DNA from 3 places in the Paenibacillus sp. FSL H8-0168 genome. Region 3 is predicted to be linked to each of the others. Evidence: riboswitches for the same ligand, from Rfam matches in the RefSeq annotation. Region 3 holds a riboswitch; each other region holds the start of a gene.
What was found. Region 3 has a riboswitch for cyclic di-AMP ahead of MHI21_RS13985 (3D domain-containing protein). Riboswitches for the same ligand answer to the same signal wherever they lie in the genome.
Positions count from the first base shown of each region.

Region 1 (6,136 bases), 1.5 Mb from region 3:
TCCCGATAATAGCGTTTTCAATAGTAATATAACATATAAATTGACAGTTTCCGACAGGAAATGTCCAACAAGGTGTCCCTTATAAGGAAAAACAAAAGTGTGAACATCTTGTGTCGCTTTCATGTTACTCCTTTTCGGCTTATAATGGAATTGCAATATACGTATTAATTATTATGTCTTTTTTGCATATAGAGAGGAAGTGGATGATTTGTTTGAGGATTTGAACGCTTTTGCCGTCATTGTCGAGCAGTCCAGCCTGAATAAAGCCTCCAAACTGCTGAATCTGTCCCAACCTGCCCTGTCTCGCAAAATTGCCAAGCTGGAGGAAGAGCTGGGTGTGAATCTCTTTGATCGTCGGGGCAAACGGCTCGAAATTACGTCCACTGGCCGATTTGTTTATACATTCGCGCTAGAGCAACGGCAACGACAGCTTCGCTTTTTACAAAAGCTGTCCCAGCACAAAAATGAAGCCCAGAGTATGCTTACACTCGGCGCAAGCCTCACGACGCTCCAAACGACGCTGCCTACCCTCGTCGAAGCTTTCATGAGCAAGCATCCTCAAACCGAGCTGAAGCTGCTCACCGGTAAAACCCATGAAATCGTCGCCTTTGTACGTGACAAAAAAGCAGACGCCGGTATTGTCGGGTCTGCCATTCATGAAGCTGGACTGCGTTGCATTCCGCTATTTGATGATCATTTGGAGCTCGTCGTTCCCATCGGACATGAATTAACGGTCAAGACAGGAACAGCCTCGATGAAAGATCTGCAAGGATTGCCGATGATTATTTTCTCCAAAGGGACCTGGTACCGCAGTCTGACGGATGACTTGTTCCAGCGCAGCGGCATCATGCCGGATATCCGTATGGAAATCGACTCTTTCGAGGCGATTGTACGCCTGCTTCCAACCTGTAAGGCTTCAGCCTTGCTGCCCAAATCCTATTTGCGTAGCGAACTATTGCGGGATAATGGACTCACTGCATTGTACTTGCCCGATTTGAAGGAGACACGCCGAACGACCTCCCTCATTTACTCGGAGACGACCGATCTCGGTCCGACAGCACGACGCTGGATTAGCGAGACACGGGCTTCGTTTGCAGGCTACCGTATGGTGTAGAGGGTTTAATCCTCTTCATTAACATTAACAACCTCATCCTCAAAGCGACCGATATTGTCATTCGAACCGATGATGACCATAATATCGTCTGCTTTTAGCCGATCCATAGCCGTCGGTGCGATCAGGATACCGTTCGCTGTATGAAGCGCCACGACGCTACAACCAAAGCGAGTACGGGCATTTAGCTCTGCTAGCGTTTTGCCATTCAGACATGCAGGTACATTGAGTTCCACAATACTGTATTCCTTAGACAACTCCAAATAATCGAGCAAATTAGGCGTGACTAGCTGGTGAGCCACCCGGATACCCATATCCCGTTCTGGATAAATAATCCGGTCCACACCGAGCTTTTCTAACGCACGCCCGTGCAGCACAGATATGGCTTTGGCTACAACTTTTTTCACACCCAGCTCCTTCAGCAAAATGGCGGTGAGGATGCTTACCTGAATGTCATCACCAATAGCAACAATGCCACAATCGAAATTACGGATGCCCAGTGATCGCAACGAGTCTTCATCGGTAGCGTCCGCCACGACAGTATGTGTCAACATCTCACTCATACTGTCCACAACATCCTCATTCCGGTCAATGCCTAGCACCTCGCACCCCATATCCACCAATTGCAAAGCCAGGCTTGAGCCAAACCGCCCCAAGCCAATAACTACAAACTGCTGCGTTTTCATATCTACTCGAAAACTCCTTATCTGAATCAATTTCATAAATGGGGATTTTGCAAAAATCCCATAAGCGACTTCCAATGAAGAAGATATAGATCGAAATGGTTTAGTTCGTCTATATCTTGACTTCGGAGCGACTGGTATCGAATTTTGCAAAATCCTGAAATGATTAAACCAACGAAATGTATATGAAATGATTCATCCTATAATCATTTTGCCTTCCGGATGACGATATAATTCTTTACCCTTTTTCGGCCCCAGTGCATAAGCTAGCGTGAGTGGCCCCAGTCTACCTGCAAACATCGTCAGGGTAATCACCAGCTTACCTATGACTGTTAAATCAGGTGTAAGCCCCATCGACAGCCCCACCGTACCAAACGCAGACACCGTCTCAAACAAGATCATCAGAAAATGATGATCTTCGGTTGCCGACAAAATCATGGTCACCCCGATCACGAACAGCAACCCCAGCAGTGTAATGGTCAAAGCCTTGTAAATTCGTCCCTGCGCAAGTCGGTACTTGAACAGTACAATATCTTCCCGCCCCCGCAGCATCGAAATCACTGCTCCAATGAGCAGGGCGAATGTTGTGGTCTTAATCCCGCCTCCAGTGGAGCCAGGGGAAGCCCCAATAAACATGAGTATGATGATAAAAAACTGCGTAGCCTGCCGCAAGCCTGCGATGTCCAGCGTATTGGCACCTGCGGTACGGGGAGTAACGGACTGGAATAAAGATCCCAGTAGCTTACCACCCCAATCAAGCGAGCCAAGAGTCTTTGGATTCGTAAACTCAAATACAAAAATCACGAGCGTGCCGACTACAATCATAGCGCCCGTCATGCTGAGTACCACCTTGGTATGCAAGGACAGTCTCTTGCGCTTGCGATATTCTGCCAGGTCTGACATCACTACAAAACCAATGCCGCCAGAAATAATTAGAAACATTGCGGTAAAATTAACAATCGGATCATATACATAACCTGTCAAGCTGCGAAATTCACCGAATAAATCAAAACCAGCATTGTTAAACATGGAGATGGCATGCCAGATTCCAAAATAAATCGCCCTGCCTACAGGCATATCAAAGGACCAGCGAACCGAGAATATCGTAGCGCATACGCCTTCAATAACCAGTGAGTACAGTAATACCTTACGGATTAACCCGACAATTCCCTCTACAGAAGTCTGATTCATCGCTTCCTGCAAAATGAGACGCTCCCGCAAGGAAATCCGACGCTTGAACACCAGTGCAATCAAGGTAGCCATGGTCATAAAGCCAAGACCGCCGATCTGGATCAGCGCAACGACGACAACTTGACCAAAAGTGGTAAAAAAGAGCCCGGTATCCTTTACGACAAGCCCGGTTACACAGGTCGCAGAGGCGGCAGTAAACAAAGCGTCTATAAACGCAAGTGGCTTTCCTGTTGTATTGGAGATCGGCAGCATTAACAATAAACTACCTATAAGAATGATAATGGCAAAGCCCGCAACGAATATCTGCGGTGGAGAAAGCCGAAGCCAGCTTGCATTGGGATTCATCTATTCATCACTTCTCTCCTAATCCTTAAAACTATAAAAACAGTGATTTAATACGGTGTAAGCTCGCTACGCGTTCCATTTGATCTTCCGATCGTCGTTGCCCCTGAATTTTTTGATTTTTCCAAACCTTAAGTAACTATAATTAGCATTCCCTGAATACAGGAAGAATGCATGTCAAGCACTATTCGATCCCCCTGTGCTAATGGCGCGCAGTAGCGAAGGGGGCAGAATTGTTCTGAAGAAGCGAAGCGTTTGCCTTTATCTCCGGATTTTAACCATTAAAGGGGGTATACAATCAAAAAATCCGGGGATAACAGCAATCGGAAGAATAATCTGCACCCGCAGCGGTCTAACCAATCCAAACACTTTTATACGCACAAAAAAAGACACCGGAAAACCGAGTGCCTGACTTGGTTCCTGCTCATAGCCTACGAGGTTAGCTGACGGATTCGGGCAGCACAGTATGCCCTATTTACACTTCCGATCCAGCAGGATCGGCTGTAAAATTCACCCCAGTAACATGGTTCCCCCGTTTTCCCATAGAAATTCGGCTCAACTGTATATCATTACCTATGTATTTTATAGGCATTGCCTCAAGATTATAATCCTTCTATATCCAGATCACAAAACCGATTTCGCCGAAAAAACGTGAAATTGGCTTTATTTTGCGAATGGGCATCGTTTAATCGCAGCTTATCTAATTTTATTGGAACTTTAAAGTGCTTTCACTCTATTTTCATGAATATCGCTAGTCTGTTGGCGGGAACCTGTGCAGTATGATATCTTTAATGGATGTTCTTATTTACAGATTAAGGAGGAAACTCATGAATCCTATCGGGAAACCGGTCGTGCTCACGGCCAACTTCAAAAAATTAGGCTTGCTGGGCGGGATTGGCCTGATTTGCTTTTTTATCTTTCAATTGCTTATTCCCTCGCTTAGCAATCCGAGTCCAGAATCAGTAATGAACGCAAAGGTCATCAGCAAACAAGAAGCGGTCATACACGCATTGGACTTCGCCCGCTCCGAGCTGGGCTATACTGAATCACAGCCTGAGGAGCCCGTCGTGACCTATCAGGCCGAAACAGATTTGTACGGTTATTTATCTAGAGAAAAACTGCTTCAACAGTACGACCGTACATGGAAAAAACGTTACCCTTACGAAACCTTTCGGGTCGATCTGCCTGAATCCTCAGCGAAGAGTAAGCTGCAAATTCATGTGGATTTATCCACTGGCAAGGTCGTTAGCTTTAAACGAATCACCTCCAATACCAATTACACACAGGCTGATATTTCTACGGATGAACAAGCACGTAACAGGCTTGTACGTGTGGCTGAGGACGGCATGACCCTCGAAGCCAAGGAGCAGGCGGCCGCAGTATGGGTCAAGCGCTTTGGCTTTAAGCCGTCGGATTTGAAGCTTGCGACCACTGAACAAGAAGGCGGATTAAAGTATACCGTAGACGATAAAAAAATCGGCGCCTCGGTACTTACATTGGCTTTTACTTTTGAAGACGGTGATGTTCGCTCCTTCACTCAAAGCTTTTCGGCCCCGTCGTCCTATACCGATTATATCGAAAAGCAAACATTTTGGGCGAATTGGATGACCTATGCGGGTTATGCCCTATTTAGCTTTGTACTGGGTGTACTTGCCATTGTGTATGCGTCACTCACCCGACGACATACTTCATTTGTACGCGGCATTGTTCTATCCGTTGTATACTTTATTGCTAGTATAGCTGGGACCATGAACATGCTGCCTTTATTGCAAGCAGAAGCAGGCGGTAAGGGCATGCTTATATTTCTTATGGTTTTCCAGATTGGTGTTACCTTCGTCATGGCTGTAGCGCTCTACTTCTCCTTGGTCGGCGGTGACGGGCTTATGCGTCAGGTTGGACTGAATGCATGGCCACGTGCAAAAGAGCCGGGCTACGGGCTGTATGTGCTTCGCAGTATGTATGTTGGCTACTTGTGGGCCTTTATTTTACTCGGGGTACAATCCATTTTGTTCTTTATACTGGAGCGCACATTTAATACATTCTCCACCACAGATGCCACGCAATCCCCTTACAATATGGCTTATCCATGGCTACTGCCGATTATGGCCTGGATGGCAGGTATTGGAGAAGAGACTGTCTACCGTCTGTTTGGTATTCCGATGGTCAAAAAAATAGTGAAAAATACTTTTGTTGCGTGTCTGATCACCACGCTGATTTGGGCACTGGGACATACACTTTATCCAATCTATCCGGTGATTTCCAGACCTATTGAGCTGACTTTTCTTGGTTTGCTGTTCAGTTTTGTGTTCCTGCGTTACGGCTTTATTGCCGCCATGTTCAGCCACGTTATTTTTGACAGCATTTTAATGGGACTTAGTGTGATGAGCCTGGGAGACACTGTGAATGTGAGCGCTGGTCTATTCTGGATCTTACTTCCAGCCATCGTGGGTTACATCATTTATTGGTTTAGTCCTAAAAAGCCAAATCGAATTATGTTTGAACCTATAAAAAAAGAGGAGCCGTATTCTACGACTCCTCCTCCCGAAGGGCAGCTATAATCTGACGCGCAAGCTTATCCCCAATAGAGAGAGGCCGGAAGTCTTCGACACTGGCCTCTCTTATTTTTTTGAGCGATCCAAAATGCTTAAGCAGTAACTTACGCCGTTTCTCGCCGATGCCTGGAATAGAGTCCAGCCGGGAAGTTACCATAGATTTGCCGCGTTGCTCGCGGTGGAACGTGATGGCAAAACGGTGAACCTCGTCCTGAATCCGTTGCAGCAGATAAAATTCTTCGCTATTGCGTGCAAGT
Region 1 is NZ_CP151948.1:4,634,078-4,640,213, forward strand. It holds gene MHI21_RS20485 (LysR family transcriptional regulator) at 209-1,114, shown strand; gene MHI21_RS20490 (TrkA family potassium uptake protein) at 1,120-1,797, opposite strand; gene MHI21_RS20495 (TrkH family potassium uptake protein) at 1,990-3,330, opposite strand; cyclic di-AMP (ydaO/yuaA leader) riboswitch at 3,741-3,893, opposite strand; gene MHI21_RS20500 (type II CAAX endopeptidase family protein) at 4,155-5,885, shown strand; gene uvrC (excinuclease ABC subunit UvrC) at 5,854-6,136, opposite strand, start outside.
Region 1: another riboswitch for cyclic di-AMP. It lies ahead of MHI21_RS20495 (TrkH family potassium uptake protein); the one in region 3 lies ahead of MHI21_RS13985 (3D domain-containing protein).

Region 2 (6,136 bases), 2.8 Mb from region 3:
GAGATACCATGCCCAAAGACGGCTTTGGCTCCATGACGCTGACTGAACTAAAAACAGAAGACGGTTTATCTCTCATGCACCGCATCCAATATGTGCAGCCAGATGACGGTAACGCAGGCGACCGTTCGCTCGTGAAGGTGCGTCTACCCAAGCCGGTACGAGGTGGCGAAGAAATCACATTATATATGAAGTTTGAGGTAAAACTGCCCGCCATCTTCGCTCGTATGGGTGCGACAGATGATTTTGTAATGGCAGGACAGTGGTTCCCGAAGCTCAGCGTCTACGAGACTGCAGGACAACGTGGACGCGCCGAGGAGGGCTGGAACCTCCACCAGTATCATGGTAACTCCGAGTTTTATGCCGATTTTGGAATTTACAGCGTACGGATTCGGGTGCCTGAAACTCATATCGTAGCAGCGACCGGATTTCCCACCCGTGGTGCCGTCCGACAGAACGGCCAAAAAATATATCAATTTTATGCCGATGATGTACACGATTTTGCCTGGTCCGCTTCACCCAACTTTGTAACCGTAGAAGAACCCTTTTCTTCTGCTGAAGTCCCTGGTGTCAAAATCAAGCTCTACCTTGACCCGTCGCACAAGGAGCTCAAAGGGCGCTATATGAGCGCTGCGAAGGCCGCCCTTTCGTACTACAGCAAATGGTACGGGCCTTATCCATATTCCACCCTATCCATCGTGGTTCCACCCAAATCAGGCAATGGAGCCGGCGGTATGGAGTATCCGACACTCATCACGGCCGCTGCTGCGGGTAATCTGAATCCTGGCTATAGTCTGGAACGGACATTAGTTCATGAGATTGGACATCAATATTTCTACGGAATGGTAGCCAATAATGAATTTGAGGAGCCGTGGCTGGATGAAGGCTTCACCTCCTATGCAGAGGAGCGGCTTATGGAGCAAGAATATGGGCTTACCCCTAACTTGCCATTACAATCGGGACAGGTAGCCTCCCCACAGCCGCTAAACCGTGAGTCATGGAAGTACGGCTCAGCTGCTGAGTACGCGCAAAATGCCTACTCTCGAGGCAAGCTGGTCCTACGGGGCATTGAACGTCAGGTGGGTATGAAAAAAATGGATCGCATTATGCGGACCTACGTCCAGACGTACCGATTTAAGCATCCGTCCTCAATGGATTTTCAACGTATCGTGGAGAGAGTCACCGGACGCTCATGGAGCCACTATTTTGAACAGTATGTATATGACGGCCAGATGGCGGACTTTTCAGTGGATCACATCACAAACCACAAGCTGGAGAATGGATATGAAGCAGTCGTGACGGTCAGCAAAAAAGGGGCGGATTATCCCAAGATCCCTGTCCAATTTACCTTCAAGGATGGTACCACGATATTCAAGGCTTGGGACGGCGCGGGGAAAAGCACAACTTTTCGGATCAAAAGTACTTCTCCCGTTTCCTATGTAACCCTTGATCCCTTATATACCATTGCACTGGAGAACAAGCATATTAACAATAGCCTAAAAGCCGAATTGGACGAAAAGCAACAAACCCGTTGGAGTGTAAGTGTAACCAAGCTGTTGGAGACACTGCTTGGAAGTCTGTCATGGTGAGGTGTCTATAGATGCGGACTGTTATAAAAGAGGGCTGGGCGCTGGTGCGCATACGATTCTATATCGTTATCATTTTATTTCTGTATCGACTACTGTGGGGGGTGTTTATCTATCGGCTGGTGCAGTCTGCCGTTATCCCGCTATTGCTCCGTTATCCTGATCAGGGTCAAAACGAGCTGGGACAGACCTTATTTTGGATGGAGAGTCAGATTGCTCTGATGGACAGCCGGGAAGTACATGTGTATTTGTGGATACTACTAGGGGCGACTGTACTACGCATACTGATCACTCCCTTCATTAGAGCCGGAATATATCAAAGTCTGCATACCGATGCGACTGAACCGCAAAGCCTGTCCTTTTTCAAGGGTATGAAACGCCATGGCATGTCGTCGCTGTTGTATTACACCATCGAGTTGGGACTGCTGCTGCTTCCCGCCTTTTGGGTAGTACCGAGACTCTACCCTATTGTAGCAGGAGCACTTCAATCTTCCTCTTATCTGCTGCATTTATTGCCCTATGTCATTGGATGGATGGCATACGGATGGTTCATTCGGCAGTGCATCCTGTATATGCAACTGGGTACTGTCGGTGGTCACGCCATACTATCGTCCCTGCTCGCCTTCTTTCGCCAGCTCCTCCCAGCTGTCGGTATATCCCTTTTGCTCGGTGCTTGTGTGCTGCTGGTCTTCGGTCTATTTGGCACCGTGGCGATGATTTGGACTGGCATGCTGGCGCTCATTCTCCAGCAATCGTATCATTTTGTTACTAGTCTGGTCAGGCTGTGGCATATCAGTTCGCAGTACAGACTATGGCATACCGATATCTCTAGTAGAAGCTAAGCCCTGCCTTTATGTTTTTTACTTCATTTCCGTCTGTCGAAAAACCTTGATTCATACTCGCGCAAACGACACATAACTGAATACTGTTAACAAGATCTGTTCCTGGGACATTAGGAGCAGATTTTTTTTGTAACTTTTTGTAATGAAACATTTGCCAAAGCCAGCCGTCTTTGTTACAATAATCGCAGTGAACTGATAGTAACAACTTTGTAATCTTTATTGTAACCTTTATCTCAAAAATAACGTTATTGTGAATACTGCTCTCCAAGGTGCACATCTTAAGTTAAGCCTAATTCCTGGCACCTAGGAAGCGGGGGAACCAGTTTGGGTGAATTGATCTCGCAACAGAGTGGTCATAGGGGAACCTTCTACCGAATCCTTAAGCTAACCTCGCAGGCATTGGAAGGGGTATATTTTTTTTGAAGAAGAAGCTAACGATCGCAGCTATGGGTCTTGCCATTGCCTTTACATCTTTTACATTCGGTGGCGGCAGTGCATATGCAGACTCTAAGATGGACCAGGTCATTCAAGATGCCAAAGGAACGAACTACAGAAGCGGAGGCACTACACTCGAGGGATTCGATTGCTCCGGCTTCACAATGTACGTATACAACAAACTAGGAATTAAACTTCCGCATCAATCCGGATCACAATTCAAAATGGGATCTTCTGTATCCCGCGATGAAATGAGACCTGGGGATCTGGTGTTCTTCAACACCACAGGAAGAGGCATTTCCCATGTAGGTATCTTCGTAGGTGAAGGGAAATTTGCCCACTCCTCGACTTCACGTGGTGTAGTAGTTAGCTCACTGAACGAAAATTATTACGCTAACCGCTATGTCGGTGCAAAAAGAATTATGAGCACAGACGCTTACCATTCTGTAGCTTCAGATATTCCTGATGACGATAACGTAGAATAACTAACGCACAGCAAGCTAACCCTAGCCGCAATTTGATTCTGGCCGGAATCGAATTGCGGTTTTTTATGTCCACAACATCAGCAATTATTATCTTTACTGACGAACTGAGACCTCAAAAGGTTTCAATTGTAGCGAACATCGTCGGTTTTACCGTCACCGCTGGGGGAGCATATGAGCAGTAATTCCTTCTTATTGAATGTATACCCGACTTAGGTATGAAATAAACACGCTTGCCATTCCTCTGCAACTTGTCTACAATCTGTTGTTAATGATTGAAGTACCTGTGTAAAAGGAGGATGGAACACATGCCGGCCTCAATATCCAACTATCGGATCGTACCGATGGACGAGCATCAAGCGGCTGCAATCTGTGAGTGGCACTATGATCCACCTTATAACATATACGGTTGGCTCCCCTGGGAACAAATGAAGGCGCTTGAAGTCGAATTTGGAAGTCCCACGCTTCGCCAAGAGCAATATGTTGCCGTACTGGATAAAGAGAACAAACTGACGGGATTTGCTCAATATTTTCCTATGATCGGTGTGACCCGGCTAGGTCTTGGAATGCATCCTGACAGATGCGGACATGGCAAAGGCTCTGATTTTGTCCGTGCCATTGCAGAGGAAGCTCAACGACGCAACCCGAAGAATGAAATTGATCTAGAGGTGCTCACTTGGAATGGGCGCGCTATCCGGGCCTACAAGGCGGCTGGATTTGAGCTTACAGATACCTATGAACGCCAGACTCCTGATGGCAAAAAACCATTTTATTGTATGGTATATCGTCCCGAGCACCCAACCCAGATTCTATGATAAAAGCGCCTTCGGCATACAACCACGATGTTGTATAGCGAAGGCGCTTTTATCATCATACGACAGATCATTACAAGCTCAATGACTGCTGCGCATTTTTTCAAAAGCTTCATTATATTGTTGGGCTTCCTTAATATCCACGGCCATAATACCGCCGTCGTCCCAAGAGGTCAAACGCAGAGTCACGGTCTTATAATCAATCGTAATAAATGGATGATGATTGAATGCTTCAGATATAGCGGCAACTTCATCCACGAATGCAATCCCTTTCATAAAACTGGAAAAATTATATTTTCGAACGATCCAACGTCCTTCCTCCAGTTCCCAGCCCTCCAGTTTCTCCAGATGTGCTTCAATCTCTTCTTGTGTAAAAGGCATGTTACGAACTCCTCCCCGTTTATACGGAAGCCTTTCGACCGCTTAAATACGGCCAAAACTACGATATATTGGTGTACATATTACCACGGCCCCGTTGATAAATCCATAAGACGGACCTCAAATCAAAGGGACTGACGTCAGCTCCTCGTCCCCAATAAGTACATAGATGCGATGCTGCTCCGGCTCATAGATCACAACGCTACTCCCTACAGTGATTGTGGGCTCTGTACCCAGTGCATAAAATAAGTCTTCTGCCAAAGCTTCATTGACTTCCTGACGTCCCGCCGGGTCCAGCCTGTCCCAATCTTCTGCTTCCATCTCAAAAAATTCATAGCTATCTGGGATGCGCCCCACAGCCTCTGTAAAATCGTTCAAAATTTGTTCATACTCACGCCCATGCTTTACTCCCATGCCATTTCCTCCAATGGTTCCGCCATTCAATACATAATCACCTTATTATACCGGAAATTCGCACTTAACAAAAAAGAGAGTTTTGTCGATAAATACTATAATCCGTCTTGTAATGACGCGCTTGGGGCAAGGACGACCCCGGCGGCATGAAAGGATTCAAAATCTATTCTCATGGATGAGGTGTATCATGCAAATTTCAACCATTATCGGACTTGTGCTCGGGATTGTGTCACTGGTCGTCGGGATGATCTTAAAAGGCGCTCCGGTCGTCAATTTGGTCAATAATCCCGCTGCTTACATGATTATTTTCGTCGGAACGGCAGCGAGTATATTTATGGCCTTCCCGATGGCAGAAATCAAACGGATTCCGAAGCTGTTCAAGGTTATTTTCACCGAACAAAAACTGTTAGACCGCAAAGAGCTCATTGGTACGTTTACCGAGTGGGCATCCATTACCCGTCGTGAAGGTCTGCTCGCCTTGGAGTCTAAGGTAGAGGAAATCGACGATCCCTTTATGCGTGGCGGCATGCGAATGATTATTGACGGCAATGATCAAGAATTCGTACGGGACGTTCTGATGGAGGATATCAACGCTACCGAGGATCGACATCGCTCTGGCGCACTGATCTTCTCCCAAGCCGGTATGTACGCTCCAACGCTCGGGGTACTCGGTGCGGTTGTAGGTCTGATCGCCGCTCTGGCTGACCTTAGTGACATGGAAAAGCTCTCTCATGCCATTGCAGCAGCCTTCATTGCGACGTTGCTCGGTATTTTTACAGGTTATGTCCTGTGGCATCCGATGTCCAACAAGCTGAAACGGTTATCCAAAAAAGAAGTGGAGCTTAAATTAATGATGGTCGAAGGTCTGCTTTCCATTCAATCGGGGATATCGACGATTGCCATCAGTCAGAAACTGACGATCTTCCTGACTCCGACCGAACGGGCTACGATGACCCAGAAGGATGGCGATTCCAGTGAGTAAAAAGAGACATGAACCGCATGAAGAGCATGCTGACGAAAGCTGGCTGTTGCCATATTCCGACTTAATGACCCTTCTGTTGGCTCTTTTCATTGTCTTATTCGGTATGAGCTCGCTCGACGCCAAAAAATTTGAAACTATGGCTCAATCCCTGAGTGCAGCTTTTAGTGGCGGCACTGGCGTGCTGGATCACTCGGCCGCGAATCCGTCG
Region 2 is NZ_CP151948.1:134,946-141,081, reverse strand. It holds gene MHI21_RS00570 (M1 family metallopeptidase) at 1-1,586, shown strand, start outside; gene MHI21_RS00565 (hypothetical protein) at 1,598-2,425, shown strand; cyclic di-AMP (ydaO/yuaA leader) riboswitch at 2,702-2,839, shown strand; gene MHI21_RS00560 (C40 family peptidase) at 2,845-3,345, shown strand; gene MHI21_RS00555 (GNAT family N-acetyltransferase) at 3,651-4,157, shown strand; gene MHI21_RS00550 (4a-hydroxytetrahydrobiopterin dehydratase) at 4,236-4,535, opposite strand; gene MHI21_RS00545 (hypothetical protein) at 4,653-4,946, opposite strand; gene motA (flagellar motor stator protein MotA) at 5,134-5,928, shown strand; gene motB (flagellar motor protein MotB) at 5,921-6,136, shown strand, end outside.
Region 2: another riboswitch for cyclic di-AMP. It lies ahead of MHI21_RS00560 (C40 family peptidase); the one in region 3 lies ahead of MHI21_RS13985 (3D domain-containing protein).

Region 3 (6,136 bases):
AGCGAAGGAGAAAACGTTTCTCCTTCGCTTCCTGAGCAATCACACTTGGTGGCATTGCTAAAATGTTCTTATTTATTTTCGTATTGCTTTAACAAAGCGGCAAGCTCATCGTCCACGGCGCTTTTCTTATCCAGCTCTTTGAACTCTTCATCCAACGATTTTTCCTTAGATGACATTTCGTTGCTCGCTTCGGCACGTGCTTCTGCTTGCAGCATTTTTTCTTCCATACGCTTCAATCCGGCAGTTGCCGTATCAGAGCTAAAACCGTTCATAGCTTTGTTAATTTCGGTTTGCGCTTTAGCTGCATTATAACGGGCAACCAGTGTCTCGCGCTTGTTTTTCATTTCTGTCAGCTGTCTGCGCATTTCATCCAGCTTGCCACGTAGATTATCGGCTGCAGCTTTATTCTGTTCGTAACCAGCTTTGAACTCGTTCATTTTTTGTTCAGCAGATTTCTTTTCTTCCAGCGCACGACGGGCCAGATCTACATTTTGTGCTTTTGCAGCGGTATGTGCCTGTTCTTCACGTTTCTTTACCAAAGCAGCCTGTTCTTCGTATTGCTGTTTGAACCTTTTTTCAATAGCAATTTGAGCGGCTACCGCTTTCTCTGCATCTTCCAGGTCCTCTTGCATATCACGAATGTATTGATCCGTCATTTTAATTGGATCTTCTGCCTTGTCGATAATGGCGTTAATGTTGGACATCGTAAGATCTCTTAATCGTTTGAAAATAGACATGTGAAGTTCCTCCTAGAGTTGAATGCTTAAATTTTAAGCTCTGTACACATGTTTACGCAAGCTTTGCAAAGAGGGTTTCAAAAATATCTAAAAACCGCGCAAGTAAGGCTCTGGGATGTCGGCCTGTACTTTTAGCTCCCTCGATGCATGCAGCGCCCAATAGGGATCACGCAGCATGGCACGCCCTATTGCTACCAGATCAGCTTCTTTCTGCTGAACAACCCGGCGGGCGTCCTCATAATCATCCAGTAAGCCAACAGCAATCACAGGTACATTCAACTTTTCTCGGATGGTATGAGCCAAATCCACCTGATAGCCGGCACGCGCAGACGGGCCTCCGCCAGAACCAATCGGACCCTCACCACCAGAAGAAATATGGAAAATATCCACACCTGCATCACGATATCGTTCCCCTACGCCTGCTATGTATTCCACATTATATCCATCCTCGACGTATTCTTTGGCAGATATCCGCATAAGCACAGGCATATCAGCAGGAAGAACCTCTTTAACAGCATGTATGACCTCAACACCGAACAGTGACAAATCCTGCCCATATTCATCTTCTCTGGTATTTGTTAAAGGCGAATGAAATTGATGGATCAGATAGCCGTGAGCGCCATGTATCTCAACCGTATCAAAACCGGCTTCCACCGCGCGGCGCGCGCCTTCTTTGTATGCCTGGACCAATTCCCTGACTTCAGCTGTCTTTAAGGCGTGCGGCTTTTTAAAGCGTTCGCTAAAAGGAATCGTGGACGGACCCACAGGTTGCTCAGCATCTTCAGCCTTGCGTCCAGCGTGGCCTAGTTGAATACCAATCTTGGCACCATACTTGTGGACTTCCTCTACAATCTTACGATATGCAGAAATATGTTCGTCACTCCAAATACCTAAATCACGATCCGTAATACGTCCATCTGGATGGACCGCTGTCATTTCCACAATAATAAGTCCAGTGCCACCTACTGCACGGCTCACATAATGGACATGATGCCAATCCGTTGGATTTCCGTCCTTGGCCTCCACGCTGTATTGGCACATCGGGGGCATGACAATCCGATTTTTTAAAGAAAGCCCCTTTAATTGATAAGGAGTAAACAAGTCGGTCACTTTTATCCATCCTTCCTTCAATTCCATGTCTGTATAATTATGAATTGCATCCCCATTATACACCAGCTGTCACGGTATACCGAATTCGTTGTAAGGCTAAAACTTGCGAAAATGCTCCTGTTTTCGGTCATGTTTAAGAGAATATGTACGTCTAGCTCCATCATCTTCATTGATAATCGTTTCTCTTTCCAGTCGTTTATGAGCCGAACTTGGTTACCAGCATATTTTTAATAGGACAGGTACATAATAGTCGAGAGCACCACTAGGTACCACTGCACGGAAAGGGGGGATACATATGCCGTACAGGGGAGTGTTGCCATGCTTGGCACTGTTACTAGCATTCTCAAGTTTACCCGTTCACGCGGATGCGCCTCCCAACACCGGAACGCCCCATCCCAAGGAAGCAGCTGTTGCTTCTTCTGTACATCAGAGCACAGATCGAGCAACTCCTACATTAGCAATGCTGCGAAAAAAACATGCGGACATTTTTAAAATGTGCGGTCCACACACCCGCCAAATTGCCCTAACCTTTGATGATGTGCCCGATTCTAGGTATACGCCGCAGGTTTTGGACGTATTACACGCCAATGGCATCAAAGCCACCTTTTTCATCGTCGGTCACCGTGCGGAAAAGCATCCGGGGATCATACGCCGTATTATCCGTGAAGGCCACGCTATAGGAAACCATTCCTATACTCATCCAGATTTTAGGAAGGCCACACCAGAACGCTTTCGCAACCAGATTACAAAAACAGAACGTATTTTGCAAGCCAGCGCAGGTTTTCGCCCCAAGTTGATTCGTCCACCCTACGGTGAAATCACGGAGCCTCAAATCCAATGGGCACGTCGTCATGGCTATATGATTGTCAATTGGAATGTAGACTCTCTCGATTGGAAGGGATTAAGTAAAACACAAATTCAGCGCAATGTGATTCCAGCTACCGGGCCTGGCTCTATTATTTTAATGCACGCAGGTGGAGGTCAAAGTTCCAACCTGCAAGGCACTGTCCAAGCTCTGCCGGGTCTAATTCACTCTCTAAAAGCTAAGGGCTACAAATTTGTGACAGTCCCCCGGCTACTCCACACATCGGAACGGAAATAACCATATGTTTATGATTGAGCTGCAAGCTAAAGCAACGTAAAAAGGCTGTCTTACCAGCAGAAGTTTTCTGCTCGTCAAGACAGCCTTTTTTATGGATAAGACCTGATAAGAGTCCGACCTAGTTATATGCGGTAGGATACAGACATTAAGTTTACATAATATATATTATGTTTAATTAAACCGTATATACGTACAATGCTATTTATCAATAACGTACAGCTTCACATTTTGAAATCCAAAGTCGTTCACAAATGATTTGTTGCCAGGAATAAAGATATCAATCCTCTTTCCTGTAATGGCGCTGCCCTGATCGCGAGCGACAGCTACAAAAGAATGATCCGGCAAACCTGGGTGGGAATAGCCTGTAACCAGCACTTTCGTGCCCATCGGAATGACGTTCGGGTCTACCGCAATTGTACCTAGTTTAAGCGGATTGCCGTAGTAGTCCACTGCTCCCCATTTACCATTCTCGTCGGCTGCGGCAGAATACGCTGAAGCCTTAACGTCAACTATTTTGCTATAGTTGAATGTTTTGCCCCACGCTTCAATCGTTGGCCCCTCATTCGCTGTTGCTTTCTCCGTAAGAAGCTGCGGCTTCGAATCCGAAGCTGCCTTCACACTTTTTTCGCCAGGTACCTTAATTTGCAGACCTGCATATATATTGTTGGAAGCAATGTTTGGGTTCGCCTTCGTTAGCTCGTCTACCGATACTCCATAACGTTGAGCAAGCAAAAAGAAGGTATCGCCCTCTTTGGCAGTGTGAAGCGAAGCAGCATCCGCTACTCCAGCTGTCTGTGCCAACCCTGCAATAGCTGCGGCAAGCACCGCAAATTTCATCGTTTTACCAATATGTTTTAGATGTTTCAAAGATATGTACCTCCTCTGTTATGCCTGCGAAGTTAGCTGTCGGATTCGGACTCAGGAGAAGCCCTATGCTTGTGCAATTCACCCCTAGGCATATTCCACATCGTCTTATGACGTATCGGAATGACTGCCGTTGTTACGTCCCCCGCACTTCCCATAGTTTGGACCCAGCATTCAGCGTTTGTCATAACTGTATGCTGTCCCGGTAAGTTTTGGCTTACTGCATAATATCACAATTTTGTAACCTTATCCGCATGAAAATGTTGGGAACCTTGAACATCATACTATACTCGTTACAATTTTGTCATCAAGAAATCGATATTTGTTACGAAAGTATGGGGAAATGGTGACAAAAAGAAAAAAAGCCCTCCGTTAAACGGAGGGCTTTTTTTATAGATTATATCAGCACTTCCTTACAATACTTTGGCAAGAAAATCACGAGTGCGATCATGGCTTGGAGTGCCAAATACCTGCTCTGGTGTACCTTGCTCTACAATTTGACCGTTATCCATAAAGATAATTCGATCGCCCACCTCGCGGGCAAAACCCATTTCATGCGTCACGATTACCATTGTCATGCCGCCTTCGGCGAGCTTCTTCATTACATCCAGAACCTCTCCAACCATTTCAGGGTCCAATGCAGAAGTCGGCTCATCGAACAGCATTACGTGCGGCTGCATGGCCAAAGCACGCGCAATCGCAATACGCTGCTTCTGACCACCGGATAGCTGGTTCGGATAGGTATTCTTCTTATCCTCAAGCCCTACGGTACGCAGGAGTTCTAGCGCAATTTTTTCCGCTTCTTTGCCTGACTGTCTTCTAACCTGCGTTGGTGCAAGCGTCAGGTTCTGCAACACTGTTTTATGCGGGAAAAGATTAAAATGCTGGAACACCATCCCCATCTTCTCCCGGGTTACATTAATATTATGGCCACGAGCTGTAATCGGCTCGCCCTCAAATAAAATCTCCCCGTCTGTAGGTTGTTCCAACAGATTCATACAACGCAAAAACGTACTCTTCCCCGAACCACTGGGGCCGATGATGACGACGACTTCACCTTTTGCGATATCTATATCAATGCCTTTTAAAATCTCATTCTTACCGAACGATTTACGCAGTTGTTTAACGGTGATCACTGGCTCTCAACTTCCTTTCCCATAAACCCAGCAGCTTAGACAAGCTGAATGTCATTACAAAATAAATAGCGGCTGCGATTACGAACGGACTTAATCCTTCGTAGGTGATGTTCTTAATGACCTGGGCCTGATACATAATATCCACCATCCCAATGGTCGAAATAATGGATGATTCTTTAATGATCGTAATAAACTCATTACCGATAGCAGGCAAAATAGATTTAAACGCTTGCGGCAAAATGACATGACGCATAGCTTTACCGCGTCCCATACCCAACGAACGAGCAGCCTCCATCTGTCCACGGTCTACTGCCTGGATACCTGCTCGGAAAATTTCAGCCAGATATGCTGAACTATTCAGAGACAATGTGATTATACCAGACTGGAGTGGGGTAAAATTGACACCCAGCGTCAAAGCAACCCCGTAGTGAATGATCATAAGTTGTACCAGCATAGGTGTGCCACGCAGGATCTCCACATAAGTGGTACCTAACCACTCAATGATGCGTATACCGCTCATCCGCAGCAAGGATACGATCAGACCAATGATAAATCCAAACAGGACTCCGAGTGCAGACAGCAACAGAGTGTAGCCGATACCCGTAGCGTAAAAACTGCGGTATTTCCAAAAAATATCTACGATGTTATTAGAAGAAACCTGTCGATCTGCAGAGAGCGCGCTCGCTTCTGTGGAAAACTTTTCAATCGACCCGTCCGCTTTTAGGCGAGCCAACGTTTTATTTACAGAGGCAAGCAATTCTGCGTTCCCCTTGCGTATACCTACAGCTGTTTCTGCTCCGGCATCCTCAGGCACGGCCTTGGCAAGTGTTACGGTACCATCTAACGTGTATCCTTTAGCAACCGTATCTTCGATCACAACAGCGTTGATACGCTGGGTCCGCAGCTGGAGTACCAGATCGGATATTTTGTCCAGTGAGGTTACAGTGGCATTGGGCACTTTTTGAGCAATTTCTTCCTGAATACTCCCTTTTTGTGCCCCAATCTTCTCGCCTTTCAAAGTATCCATCGTAGGATATTTGTCTTTATCCTCTGGGCGTACCATAATGACTTGCTTGGAGCGATAATATACATCTGAAAAATCAATGCTCTTTCTCCGCTCATCCGTCGGTGTCATACCGGACAGTACCAAGTCTACACGACCACTTTGCAAAGCAGGCAGCAAAGAG
Region 3 is NZ_CP151948.1:3,171,672-3,177,807, forward strand. It holds gene MHI21_RS13970 (PspA/IM30 family protein) at 69-737, opposite strand; gene MHI21_RS13975 (NADH:flavin oxidoreductase/NADH oxidase) at 825-1,847, opposite strand; gene MHI21_RS13980 (polysaccharide deacetylase family protein) at 2,143-2,949, shown strand; gene MHI21_RS13985 (3D domain-containing protein) at 3,148-3,816, opposite strand; cyclic di-AMP (ydaO/yuaA leader) riboswitch at 3,823-3,991, opposite strand; gene MHI21_RS13990 (amino acid ABC transporter ATP-binding protein) at 4,227-4,949, opposite strand; gene MHI21_RS13995 (ABC transporter substrate-binding protein/permease) at 4,936-6,136, opposite strand, start outside.